2 regions of the Cytobacillus sp. FSL R5-0569 genome follow, and region 1 is predicted to be linked to the other one. Evidence: riboswitches for the same ligand, from Rfam matches in the RefSeq annotation. Region 1 holds a riboswitch; the other holds the start of a gene.
The links. Region 1 has a riboswitch for S-adenosylmethionine ahead of MKX78_RS07790 (alpha/beta hydrolase). Riboswitches for the same ligand answer to the same signal wherever they lie in the genome.
Positions count from the first base shown of each region.

Region 1 (7,267 bases):
AGCGGAAGAGAAATTTGCTGAATACAACCAATTATGGAGTGCAGATGCAGCGAAAGCACAGTTTGGGGGCGCAAGCGGTTATAATGTTGCGGAATTTACAAAGGATGAGTTAGATAACCCATTTGAATTTAAAGCTACAGAGCATGGGCATTATAAAGCTGCTTCATTAACGAAAGATGCGAAGAAAAAACTATCGATTAAAGAAGCGATTTCAAAATTAGAAGGATTAGATAGAGACAATATAATTGTCGGCAATCCATCAGAAGTAGCAGACCAAATTCAATATCAGTTTGAAGCCTCTGGTGTCGATGGTTTTAATTTAAATCATTTAGTAACGCCAGCAGATTTGGAAGATTTTATTGAGCTTGTTATTCCGATTCTACAAGAACGTGGTTTATATAAAAAGGAATACAAAAAGGGTACGTTAAGAGAAAAGCTTTTTACTCATGGCTCGCCCCTTTTACCGAGTGGTCATCCAGGAAGTAAATATCGTAAAGGTGAAAAGATAAATAATTAAAATAAGAGGTGAAGGGTATGAGAAAAGTTTGGTTATTATTTTTTGTACTGACTTGTTGCACTGTTTTAAGTGCATGTGGGACATCAGGTTCATCCGGCGAAGAAAAGAAAGAGATGGTCTTAGGGGCGACAGTTCCTTATAGTGATATGCTTGAGCAAGGTGTAGCACCACTACTTGAGGAAAAAGGGTACAAAGTAGAAGTAAAGGAATTTAATGATTATGTTCAACCGAATATTGCTTTAGATAGTGGAGATTTGGATGGTAATTTATTTCAACATAAAGTGTACTTAGAGAATTTTAACACTGAAAAAGGGATGGATCTAGTAGATATTATTTCTGTTCCTACAGCTCCAATTGGTATTTATTCAGAAAAATTCAACTCCCTTGAAGAAGTGAAAGATGGCAGCACGATGGCCATTGCTAATGATCCTACAAACTTAGCGAGAGGATTAACAGTTGCGCGTGATGCTGGTTTAATAGAATTGAAAGATGATATAAACCCAGTCAATGCAACAGTAAATGATGTATTATCTAACCCGAAAAATTTGAAATTCCATGAAGTAGATGCAGCCCAACTGCCAAGGTCTCTTGAATCAGTTGATCTTGCTGCTGTTAATGGTAACTTTGCGGTTGCTGCAGGATTAGATTTAACAACAGCCATTTATCGGGATCAAATTCCTGAGGAAATCCAAAATAGGATTGTTGTTCGTAAAGAAGATAAGGACGCCCAAATGGCAAAGGATATCATTGAAGCCATAGAGTCGGAGGAATTTGCAAAAGTAATTGAAGAAAACTTTAAAGGTTTTCATAAGCCAGAATGGATGGGCGAATGAGTAAATCATCTTAATTTTTAAAAAATAATTGACAAATATTGATAAATATTATAGAGTAAATGATATAAAATTTAATATGATTTTTCTTATCCAGAGAGGTGGAGGGACTGGCCCTTTGAAGCCTCGGCAACAGGCAATTTATTGCACTGTGCCAATTCCAGCAAGCTGTTGCTTGAAAGATAAGGAGAGATAAAGAACGGAACTTTAACCTCTTCTTGTCAGAAGAGGTTTTTTATTTTGCATGATTTAATCACCAAGGGATGATCTCCTCTATACAAATGCTGTTTTTAAACTGATTAAACCTATTTGTTAAGTTGGAATTAAAGTTGCTGATTGGACCTCCAAAGGCAGTAGTGCAGCTAGATTTACATCAACGGGAAAAATCGGCAATGGTAGTCAACCATTGTCCACCAAAATGTTGCAATATAAAGGAGGACGAAAAAATGAAAAGAGTAGAATCAACAGTTATACCAGGTGCAGATTCTTTTTATTATGAAGGTGGGGACATTGGTATTCTCCTCATTCATGGCTTTGTTGGAACACCGCAGAGCATTGAGGACTTGGGTGCGGAACTTGCAAATAGGGGTTTTACTGTTCATGCCCCAAGGCTCACGGGACATGGAACAAAAAGCAGAGATTTAGAGTTATATGGTTATGATGATTGGTTCAATGATGTTGTTACAGCTTATAAGCAATTAAAGGAGAAGTGCAAACAAGTCTATTGTTTAGGTCAATCTATGGGCGGTGCATTAGCGCTGTTGTTAGCTAAGAAATATGGAGAGCTGGATGGTCTGATCCTAATTAATACTGCACTGACATTACCAGATTACGAGTATTTAAGATATTACGATGAGAAACACTATATTGACGAAGGTAGCCCAGATATCAAAAATCCGACTATACATGAAATTACTTACGATAATATTCCGGTAAAAGCAGTTCACTCTTTACAAAAGGTAATGAGTGACGCAGGAAAAAGTTTATCTCAAATTCATTGCCCAATATTATGCTTTAAGTCTATCCATGATCATGTCGTACCTCCAGAGAATACAGATCGTATTTTTATCGAAATTCAAACAGATCATAAATGGCTTCGAGTCCTTTACAACTCATACCATGTAGCATCCATGGATTATGATCAGACCAAAATTATTCAGGATACAACAGAATTTCTAGATACGATGAATGAAGAAAAAAAGAACACCGAGTGGGGGGGGAAAGAGGTTGGCTAAGTTTTTACAAAAAGCGATAGCAAAGAGAAAACAAACCTTAATCAACCTTATGCTTACTATAGATGAAATAAAGTTCAAGCGACATGAATTAGAACAGTTAACACTTACAGAAATAGAGGAGCTTGTAAAAAGACTAAAATAAGTCCCATAAAGGAGAATTTTATGGAAAAACACATTGATCAAGATAAAATTCATACCATTCTCACAACATTAAAGGAACTCGAATATGGTTGTGTCACCATTACTGTACACGAAGGGGATATTACCCAAATTGACATTACCGAGAAGAAACGATTTGCTCTGAAAAAGAAACAACAAAATAAAAAATGATGGAATGGAGCAAATGAAAAGGAGTGAGTTACATGCAGTCAACAATTAGTAATCAAGCACCCAATGTAGCTAAAAACCTATCAGGCTGCATGTACTTGAATCTACCTGACTTTCACTTTATTAGATGGTGTTGTCAATCTTTTAATATTAATAAAGGAATCTTCCATACGGTTGAACAATCGCTTTATGACAAAGGGTTGCATTCAATAATTGTTAGGAGACTGTTCGTCATCGCGTTTTTGGATTTTGCCTCGAATCAAATTGAAAATCGAAACAATAAAACGAGAATCAAATTTGGAAAAGGTGGTTTAAGTAAAGCACTTGATGAGTTTTTTATAAAATATGATCACTAAAGGAGAATTAAAAATGACCGCGAAAAGAATGTACCTCAATGCTTTTGATATGAACTGCGCTGGGCATCAATCACCAGGACTATGGACACATAAGGATGATCAATCTTCCACTTATAAAGACATATCATATTGGACACATTTGGCTCAAGTACTTGAAAAGGGACGTTTTGATGCCATTTTCCTGGCAGATGTGCTTGGTACATATGATGTTTATCAAAATTCTAGAGAAGCAGCGGTTAAACAAGGGGTACAAGTGCCAGTTAATGATCCTGCTTTCGTTGTTCCTATAATGGCGCAAGTAACAAAACATTTAGGGTTTGGTCTAACGGTTTCAACTAGTTTTGAACATCCATATGTATTTGCAAGGAGGATGTCCACTCTCGATCATTTAACAAAAGGAAGAATAGGTTGGAATATTGTCACATCTTATTTAAATAGTGCCGCACTAAATATAGGACTAGATCAACAAATCAGCCATGATGAACGTTATGAGATAGCTGATGAATATTTAGATGTCACATATAAACTGTGGGAACAAAGCTGGGAAGACGACGCAGTGGTTTTAGACAAGGAAAAAGGGCTCTATACAGATCCAAGTAAAGTTCACGATATTAACCATGAAGGGAAATATTTTAAGGTGCCAGGTGCACATCTATGTGAACCTTCTCCGCAAAGGACACCGGTTATTTTTCAAGCGGGTGCATCTACAAGAGGGAGAAAGTTTGCTGCTAAACATGCAGAGTTGGTCTTTATAAGTGTGCCCACAAAAGAAGCCGGTAAAGTAATAGTCGATAAAATTAGGGAAGCAGTAAGAGCGGAGGGGAGAGACCCCAGTGAAGTAAAGATTCTCTCTCTCGTCACGCCTATTATCGGTGAAACAGAGGAAGATGCTAGAGTTAAGTATGAGGACTATCAAAACCATGCTAGTTATGAAGGATCATTAGCGTTATTTGGGGGGTGGAGTGGTATCGACTTCTCAGAGTATAAAGCAAATCAACCAATCGAGTACGTTAAAAATGACGCCATTCAGTCAATCGTTGAAACATTTACGAATATAGATTCTACAAAGAGTTGGACGGTCGATGACATTGCCAAATTTGTTGGTGTTGGCGGGATGGGTCAAGTGGCTGTTGGTACAGCACACTCTGTTGCTGATCAATTAGAAGGATGGAAAGAAGAGACAGGAGTTGACGGGTTTAACGTTGCATATGCCGTCACTCCAGGTACATTCGAAGAGTTCGTTGAGCATGTCATTCCAATCCTACAAGATAGGGGGCTCGTAAGAAGAGAGTATGAAGAAGGTACTTTAAGAAAGAATTTATTTGGGTATGACCATTTGCCAGAGCATCATTATGGTAAAAAATTTAGTAAGTTGACAGTTACAAAATAGGAGGCGTCTGAAGATGACAAATGTTGTAATCATATCGGGAAGCACATCAAACAATTCCCGTTTAAACGGATTAGAGCAAGAAGCGATTGCTTTTTTAAACAAAAAGGGCGTGCCATATGAGCAAATTACAGTAAGGGAGCTACCTGCTGAAGATTTAATTCATGCAAAATTTGATAGCCCAGCAATTATCGCAGCGAATGAAAAAGTAGAAAAATCAGATGCTGTAATTATATTAACACCAGTATTTAAAGCCTCTTATACAGGTGTACTAAAAGCTTATTTGGATTTATTACCTCAAAAAGGCTTCGTTGATAAATCTGTATTACCGCTTGTGATAGGGGGCTCATTCGGACATTTACTTATGATTGATTATGCATTGAAACCAGTTATATCCAGTTTAGGAGCAGAAACAGTCCTTCAGGGTGTATATGTTTTAGATAAAGAGATTGAAAGAACAGAAGAACATCGTTTTATTGTCGAAAATCATGTAAAGGAAAGATTAGATAAAGAATTAAATCGTCTGCATTCTTTATTGTCTATAAAGGAGTTACAACTAAAATAACTGAAAATATATTTTTTGCCGAACAACTCCTGTTTGTTCGGCTCCTTTAATTGTTTGAAAAAACTTTGAGATACAATATTTTTATAAAATTTAGAGTTGTATAATAAATAAGAGAAGATAAATTTTAGCTATTGTTTTGCCACTACTTTTATAGATTGAGGCATAGATTATATTATTATTGAATTTTTTAAAATGGAGGTTGATGATGTGACAATAATGAAATTAAGTGACGGTACAAGTATTTATTTTGAAGATGTAGGTAATGGTGAACCAGTCATTTTTATTCATGGTGTATGGATGAGTGGTCGATTCTTTGAAAAGCAGATAGAATACTTTAAGACTGATTATCGTGTGTTAATACCAGATTTACGAGGACATGGTCAATCAGAAAAAATCCATCATGGCCATACCATTGCACAGTATGCCGAAGATATTAGACAATTTATCACAAATTTAAAACTAGAGAATGTGACCCTTGTTGGCTGGTCGATGGGGGCATTTGTCATATGGGAGTACTTAAAGTTATTTGGTGATAAACATATTAAATCGACAGTAATCGTAGATGAACTTGCCTCCGATTTTAAATGGCCTGATTTCTCAATAGGCGCCTTTGATATGGAGACTTTAACTAGTTTTATGAGAGAAGTGCAAAGAGACCAAAAAGCCTTTTTAAAAGGCTTCATTCCACTAATGTTTAAAAAAGAATTAAGTCTAAGCGAGCTAGATTGGATGCTTGAAGAAACGACAAGATTACCTGCTTCCGTTGCAAGTGCCATTCTGTTTGATCAATCAGTCGTTGATTATCGTAGCTCTCTACCCGATTACGACATTCCCACACTTCTATGCTTTGGTAAGGAAGAAAAGTTGATACCAGTAGCGGCAGGCAAGCATCTTTTAAATGCTTTACCGAATGCAAAGCTGCATATATTTGAGGAAAGTTGTCATTGCCCTTTTCTAGAGGAAACTGATGTTTTTAACAAAATCGTAGATAACTATATTAAAGGTTTATAAAGAAGGTAACTAGCTTTTCTTCATAGGGAAGGCTAGTTTTTCCTATGTAATTTTTTAAGGTGAATGGCTTTGTTTTATATTTGAAAGGGTTTTCATGATTTAGTGGCGAATATTGTTATGAATATTTTTTAAAAAAGAAAAGGAGCTAGAGTATGGAACAAATTCAATTAGATATCAACGATTATATTGCTACAATAAAATTAAATCGTCCTGATGCGTTAAACGCATTTAATTATGAAACGTTAATTGAGTTACAACAGCAAGTAGAAAATGTTCGAGCAAACCCAGAGGTGAGAGTAGTTATTTTAACTGGGACGGGCAATCGTGCATTTAGTGTTGGTGCAGACCTAAAAGAAAGAAGAAATCTTACCGATGAGGAAGTAAGGCGAAACCTATATAAAATGGGGGACGTTTTTAATATGATTGCAGAGTTGCCTCAGCCGACGATTGCAGCTATTAATGGTTTTGCGTTTGGTGGCGGTTTAGAGCTTGCTCTATGTTGTGATTTTAGATTTGCGGCGGATGTTGCTAAGGTAGGCTTAACTGAAACAGGTCTAGCTATTATTCCTGGAGCAGGAGGGACGCAGAGGCTTCCTCGCTTAATTGGTGAAACAAAAGCAATGGAATTAATACTAACAGCGAAGAGGTTATCAGCCATAGAAGCACAGCAATACGGTATCGTAAATGAGGTATGTAATGAAGATATATTGTTAGATACAGTCATACAATTTGCGAGTAAAATGCTTAATAATGGCCCAATCGCACTTAAACAAGCAAAGTTTGCTGTTAAACAAGGAATGAATACTGACTTACATACAGGATTACATATTGAAAGAAAAGCTTATGAAGTGTTACTACCAACAAAAGACAGAGTGGAAGCATTACAAGCCTTCGCAGAGAAAAGAAAGCCGAATTTCCAAGGAAACTAACTGTTTAAAAAACCCTTTAACCACTATTTGTTCATTAGTTGTTAAAGGTTTTTTTGTGGAGATAATAACAGCTGTAAAAAAACTAAATATATTTACTTCAGTACCAGAAG
Region 1 is NZ_JBBOWW010000001.1:1,500,063-1,507,329, forward strand. Features, by position in the region: gene MKX78_RS07780 (LLM class flavin-dependent oxidoreductase) at 1-517, shown strand, start outside; gene MKX78_RS07785 (MetQ/NlpA family ABC transporter substrate-binding protein) at 535-1,350, shown strand; SAM riboswitch class I at 1,434-1,536, shown strand; gene MKX78_RS07790 (alpha/beta hydrolase) at 1,794-2,582, shown strand; gene MKX78_RS07795 (hypothetical protein) at 2,575-2,724, shown strand; gene MKX78_RS07800 (YezD family protein) at 2,745-2,912, shown strand; gene MKX78_RS07805 (hypothetical protein) at 2,945-3,265, shown strand; gene MKX78_RS07810 (LLM class flavin-dependent oxidoreductase) at 3,279-4,655, shown strand; gene ssuE (NADPH-dependent FMN reductase) at 4,669-5,217, shown strand; gene MKX78_RS07820 (alpha/beta fold hydrolase) at 5,425-6,228, shown strand; gene MKX78_RS07825 (enoyl-CoA hydratase-related protein) at 6,381-7,157, shown strand.

Region 2 (7,267 bases), 1.3 Mb from region 1:
TTATTCAGCATGCTAGGATTCTTCTTAATTATTAATATGTTCCTAGCCATTTTGTATTTTTTTAGTAGTAGAGCTGGTGGAAAATTTTACAGCTGGATAACAGAGGATTTTGTGTTTCTGATGATTTTATCCATACCTTTCTTTGCTTTAACGGAACTAACTGCTAACGAATTGTATAATCGCTTTAACGGGTTTCTTGCAAGAATCCTACTGATTTTTTATATTATTACCTTATTCATCTTAGCGATCGTTTTCTTTATATTATTTGGCTATTTTGCAGAAATGGGGTAAAGGGAGACTAATGGCTGTTGATTGATATCGTGTTTTAGTCTTACTTTAGTGAACACTATATAAAATATAATTTATCACCATATAAAAGAGTGCTAATTATCGAGACCACAGTTTAAGCTCATGCTGTGGTTATTTTATTATGGTTTGAAACATTATTATGCTAGATATTAATATTAATTTTAGAATTTTGTTAACATTACTACTATCTGTTTCGTCTTATAAGCATAGGAGGAGGGATATGAGAGAAGCGTTGGATATCGATGTCTTGAATAGAGAGTTAAATATTGTTTATAAATATTTATTAAAAAAAGGGGTACCCCACATAGATGCTCAAGATGCTGTGCAAGAAACAGCGCTTAAGTATATCAAATTATCTGACACGATTCGTTCATCAAAGGTACGAAGTTGGTTAATTCGTGTGGCATTGAATTACCATTATGACCAATGTCGCAAAAATAAGAAATACCACTTTAATTTAGATGAACATAGTGGTGAGCCGGAAAGTACGGAAACCCCCGAGGCGCTAGTTATCTCAAAAGAACGTGCGAGAGAATTGTCTAGTATACTCAATCAGTTAAAACCTTTTTATGCAGAGATTCTACTATTAAAATATCAATCAAATTTCACATATGAGGAGATAGCTATCATTTTGGGGATAAGCATTGGCGCTGTGAAGATTAATTTATACCGCGCTCGAAAGAAATTATTGAAATGTTTGGAGGAGGCACGTGATGACGAATCATAAAAAGGATGAAATGGATTTTATTAGTGATTCACTATTCCGGCGTTCAGTAAGAAAGGCAAGATGGAAGCAATTTGGCTTATATTTTTTAATTTCTACGATATCCGTTCTTATTTTAATCTTCTTAGTTTTTAGTGGTGTTCAATATCTTATCAATAAAAAAATAGAAAGTGGTATGGATGAGGATTTAAACAGTTGGTCGAAAGGAGCAGGTATTATCAGCCATAATACTACCTTTCATTATAATCTCTTTAGCGCCATTGGTGAGACGGTCTATTTTAAGGAAATTGGAGGAAGACAATTTGTTTGGAATAAAGAGACAAATGAATATCCAGCGATAGGTAGAATCAAGCTTGTTAGTCGAGCGAGCGGTTTAACTGAAGGAAATAAGGTAGATGAAGAAACTAAAAGGGTTGTTCGGTACAACCAAATGAATAATGAGCGTATTGTTGATTTTTATTACCCTCGAATCAACTACAGTTATTTACCTCAGGAAATTGATATAGCTGTAGGACTCGACAAAAACACATTAGTAGAAGTAGCAATATCATTTGATGAACCGATGACTCCTAAAGAATTGGGTAATATCATGGGTGTGGAGAATATCGACTGGTTATGGGTTAATGAGCACACACCGAAACCAACAGAAGGAAATCCTGACCTGCATCATGTGTTGAATGGTGATAACTCTTATGGATATGGTGTTTCAGAAGACGATCCTTATTATAACGATGAATCAGAAACGCTAATTAGTGGAGCCATGATAAGCGGCACACCAGAGGAGTTGGAAAGGTTTAGAGATATAAGTATCATTAGGGCATCAGTTTTAGGGGTAACGATTGATAAATATTAGGATAAAAGGGGTACTCGTATGAATAACAATTACAAATGAAAGATACAAAGGTTATATCGGAAGAAAATTAATGAAAATAAGCAAGATGAGGCCGCAAATGGTCTAGAGCTTCTCCTCGTCGTTTTGATTGTAGTGGTGTTCGTTTTTTGAGTGCGAATGTGAACTGGTTTTGACGTAGTATCATCTCTGATTTGGTAAACGAAAAGGTACAAATACCCAACCAACAGTAATGTGAATAAATAAGAGAGGATGCACCCACTATGAAAAAGCTGTTCCTAAATATGATAAGTATTATTTCTTTCGCCCCTTTTATTACACAAGTCACGCAAGCAGATGTGACGAATAATCTGCGGAAGTTAAAGGATTATAGTTGGTTTAATGCTTATTTGCAGAATGAGATTTATCGCAACTTAATCATCCATAATGTCCGGGTACGGAATGTGATTGGTGAATTTAACGAAAAGAGATTTAACCATGGTTCTTATCAGAAGAAGATGGATAAGAAACTAAACACTGTACTATTAAACGAGGAAATCCGAACGAATGTATAATCGTTCGGATTTCTGTTTGTTTATTCGCCTTTTTTTACAAGTAATTTTTCCCGCGAGAGTTTGGCAGCTTGCACCATGACTGTTAGGGCTGCGACGGTTTCGTCAATGCCTCTTGTTTTGAGGCCGCAGTCAGGGTTAATCCAGAAAAGTTGTGGGTCTAGTACTTGTAAGGCACGGTCGATGTTTTTCGTTAGTTCGTCGAGTTGTGGCACCCGAGGGCTGTGAATGTCATATACACCTAAGCCGATACCTTGTTCGTAGGTGCTTTCTTCAAATGAGTGAATGAGTTCGCCGTGGCTTCTTGATGTTTCAATGGAGATGACATCAGCGTCGAGTGCTTGAATGCTTGAGATAATGTCTTCGAAATCGGAGTAGCACATATGCGTATGAATTTGTGTTTCATTTCTGACAGAAGTAGTGGCTAGTCTAAAAGCATAAACAGCAGCGTTCAGATAATCTCCCCACTTCTCTTGTTTGAGTGGTAATCCTTCACGAATGGCTGGTTCGTCTACTTGAATCATCCGGATACCATTTGCTTCTAGTGCTTCTACTTCTTTTCGAAGGGCAAGGGCAATTTGGTTTGCGACTTCGTAACGAGGGATATCGTCGCGGACAAATGCCCAGTTTAAAATCGTAATCGGACCAGTGAGCATACCTTTTACCGGGTGATCTGTTAAGGACTGGGCATAGACTGTTTCTGCAACTGTCATTGGCTGTTCAAATGAGACATCTCCATAAATGAGTGGTGGTTTGACACAACGAGAGCCATAAGACTGCACCCAACCGAATTTTGTGAATTGGAATCCGGCTAATTTTTCACCGAAGTATTCGACCATATCTGTGCGCTCGAATTCGCCATGAACAAACACATCAAGGCCTAGCTCTTCTTGAATATCAATCCACTTTTTAATTTCCGTTTTGATATATGTTTGATAGTCAGTAGCAGTTAACTCTCCTTTACGCCATTTTAAACGATTTCTTCTCACTTCCTGTGTTTGTGGGAAGCTTCCAATCGTTGTTGTAGGTAGGAGTGGTAGTTGGAAGGCTGTTTTTTGTGTTGCTTGACGAACAGAATAAGGTGTTTCGCGCTCTGCTAGTGATGATGGTAAGTTTTGAATGGCTGTTTGTACTTGTTGATTGTTTCTAATAGAAGATTGATTTAGTGCCCCGATAGCAGTTCGTCTCTCGTTTATCTCATCTTGGATTTGCTCTTTTCCTTCTCTTATTCCTTTCGTTAGCACTACGATTTCTTGTAATTTTTCATCAGCAAAGGTGAGTGCGGTCTTTAATGTATGATCTAGTGTTTCTTCAATTTTGACTGTAACGGGTACATGCAATAAGCTGGATGAAGGCTGGATGATTAAGCGATCTTTCGGAACAATTGCTGTAATTTCTTCTAGAAGAGAGAGCTTATTATCAAGTTTGGCGCCCCAGATATTACGGCCATCGATGACACCTGCAGCTAATACTTTATCACTTGGGAAGCCGAATTTTTGTAAGGAAGCGAGGTTTTGACCTGCATCATGGACAAAATCAAGGCCGATCGCTTGCACAGGTAATGAGGTAACAGCTTCATAATAAGTGATGCTTTCAAAATACGTTTGTAAAATGATATTTATCTGTGGTGCTGCCTGGTGTAATGTTTGGTAAACTGCTTGATAGAGTGAGATGTCTTCTTCTGTGAGGGTAGTTGCTAAAATAGGTTCATCGATTTGTACCCACAAGGCACCTTCTTGCTGTAATTCTTTTAAAATTTGTGCATAAAGAGGAACGAATTGATTGACGATTGATTTGAATTCACTTTCTTTATAGCCTTTTGATAATTTCACAAACGTAATCGGGCCCAAGATAACCGGTTTCCCGTCGATTTCAAGCTTCTCTTTTCCTTCTTTATAAAAGGCAAGTGGCCGGTTTTCAGCAAGTGTTGGCGTGAGGTTGTTGAGTTCTGGCACGATGTAGTGATAGTTTGTGTTAAACCATTTGGTCATTTCAGCTGCCACGGCATCTTTGTTCCCTCTGGCAATATCAAAATACGTTTCGATATCAACCTTCCCACCTCTGTATGTAAAACGCTCAGGAACAAGTCCAAACATCACAGCTGTATCAAGGACATGATCATACAGTGTGAAATCGCCAACCGGGATGAGATCAACGCCAAGTTGTTTTTGCTTCTCGAGAGAGGATAAACGAATGACTTCCATTTGTTGCAGAAAAGTCTCTTTATTCAACTTACCACTCCAAAATTGTTCTAGAGCTTTCTTCCACTCCCGCTTCTCGCCAATTCTTGGATAACCTACATTTGAACTTTTTACTTCAGTCAATTTAAACACTCCTTTAGATTGTATTTTCTCAACAAAAAATCTCTCTATTTATTATTAAATGAGAGATTCATACGCAATATTAACTAGAGTTGAGACCATTTGATTTGCTCAACACGTATTCATCACTCCTCTCTATGCATCCGTAGAGTCTAAGTGCAAACAACAGACAGGTCTCCTGACTTCGGATTATCGCTCGTTATCCCTTCCCATTTCTATTATGAAATAGTGGTCAATGATAAGTCGCTCTCCTTCACAGTGGCGGGACCGTGCCGGCATTCCACCGGGCTTCCCTTTTAAGCAATCATGCATCTGTTGCCTTTGTTATTAAGTTTTGAAAATACAAAAGACCTCTCTAATTAAAAATAGAGAGGTCTTTATCCTCTCTTATTTGCCAAAGCTATTACACTTTGCAGGAATTAGCACCTTTTTAACAAATAATTGTTAAAGGTTGCTGGGTTTCATCGGGCCAGTCCCTCCACCTCTCTGAATAAGAGAATTACATATTTATAATATTTTGAATTTTAAAGATAGATTAGCATAATAAATGGAAGCTGTCAAAATAAATTCTTCATCAGTGATATATATCATCAGATTCAAGCCACTTGCGAAATTTATGTAGATGGTAATAATGCTTGCCATTAAGAATGACTTTTGGTGCGTGAGGATGCTTCTGTAATAGATCCTTCATGTCTGCTTCACTTAAATAAAAGTAAAGATGAAGGTGGCTTTGCTCCACAAGTAAATGATTCATATTACCTTCATTTTTACTACTAAATTGCTTCAACCCATTGCCTATGAAATAGCCAAGTAATGCTAAACCGACGGCAATCCAAATAAAATTCAACTCGAATTCCAATTTGTAATCCCCCTTAAATACATATATATCTACTTTAACATCTCCTAACGAATAGTAATAATATATTTTTTAGTGCCGAATCCGATCAATGCCCCCATAATTAAACCAATCTACCCTGTCTATCGCACCATCTTTCATAGATTGTATACTTGTCCGAGAACAAAATTGGCCAAGCTGTATATATTGATATTACTTAGTGTTTTTCTCGGGTTTGTGATGGAAAAGGCTATAGTTAGCACAAAGGAGACTATTAATTTTGCTGAAGGAGAGAAGTGAAGTGTTATGAATCTATCTGTTATTATTCCCATTCAGAATGAAGAATCTACGTTGTCAGCCGTTTTAGAAGAGTTAGTGAAGATTGAGCCATATGAAATCATCGCTGTTTTGAATGGTTCAACAGATGGATCGGAGAAAATAGCGGAAGCATTTGAATGTAGAAAGCTTGTTTATAAAGAACCTCTAGGGGTGGATATTGGACGAGCAATTGGTGCAAGGGAGGCAAAAGGAGATACGCTTCTTTTTATTGATGGTGATATTGTCGTTAGAGCACAGGAGCTACAAGCACTGCTTGATGGCATTCGGGATGGGGCTGATATTGCCCTAAATGATTTAAGCTGGACAATGAAGCGCCCCATTAGACCACATCCGACAGCAGTATCAAAGTTCTCTCTTAATCATTTTTTAGGTAAAGGTGAGTTATCCGTTAATTCCTTAGTCGCTGTTCCTCATGTTATGAAAAAATCAGCGCTTGATACAATTGGTTGGGAGAATTTAGCTTGTCCGCCATTAGCTCATAGTATAGCTGTGATGAAAGAATTAAAGATGAGTGCACCAGTAGCCATTGATGTGATTGCTACAAATAAGATTCGACCGAAACATCAACAGAAGATTACGGGCTCCTCTTTTTCATTTTCAACAAGTTTAATAATTGGTGACCACTTACGTGCAGTGGCCCAACTGATTGAAGAGAGAGGATTTCGCGGTGGTTTAAACGATGGCAGGCGAAATCGGCTATCTTTTAAGGAATATGTACAAGCCTTTTCGGTAAAGGAAGCGAAACGAGCGAAGTATAGTGCGATTATTCCTGTAGGGAAGGAGCCGGATACGATTGCTGAAGTGATTGCTGAGGTAAAGAAGGCAGGCATTGATGAAATCATTGTTGTGTTAAATGGAGCAGATGAACGAACAAAGGAAAAGGTAGAAAAGTCAGGTGTGAAAGTGATTGCGTTTGACCAGGCACTCGGACATAACATTCCAAGAGCGATTGGTGCGCTTCACAGTACAGGAGATATCTGTTTGTTCTTAGATAGTGATTTTGTTATCAAAGCAGAAGATTTAACCCCTTTTATACATGCTGTAGAAGAAGGGGCAGATATTGCTTTAAATGATTTAGAGATATTGCTCGACCGTGCCCATCCGTTGCATTCTGTGAGTGCTGCTAAGTACCTTCTGAATATGGCGCTGAAAAGAGAGGACCTCACCGTTAATTCTCTCACTGCTATTCCACATGCAATGAGCAGGAAAGTGATTGACGAGATTGGTATCCTCACATTAATGTCTCCACCGTTATTTCAAGCAAAGGCAATTCTAAAAGGATTTAAAGTCGAATCCATTCATTATGTCGATGTCGTCAAGCCAAATAAAATTAGAAAA
Region 2 is NZ_JBBOWW010000001.1:235,854-243,120, forward strand. Features, by position in the region: gene MKX78_RS01265 (hypothetical protein) at 1-291, shown strand, start outside; gene MKX78_RS01270 (RNA polymerase sigma factor) at 530-1,036, shown strand; gene MKX78_RS01275 (anti sigma factor C-terminal domain-containing protein) at 1,023-1,886, shown strand; gene MKX78_RS01280 (hypothetical protein) at 2,147-2,437, shown strand; gene metE (5-methyltetrahydropteroyltriglutamate--homocysteine S-methyltransferase) at 2,458-4,758, opposite strand; cobalamin riboswitch at 4,907-5,086, opposite strand; SAM riboswitch class I at 5,140-5,252, opposite strand; gene MKX78_RS01290 (DNA-binding protein) at 5,330-5,614, opposite strand; partial or broken gene MKX78_RS01295 (glycosyltransferase family 2 protein) at 5,897-7,267, shown strand, end outside.
Region 2: linked by a shared signal. The riboswitch ahead of metE (5-methyltetrahydropteroyltriglutamate--homocysteine S-methyltransferase) and the one ahead of MKX78_RS07790 (alpha/beta hydrolase) in region 1 are both predicted to bind S-adenosylmethionine.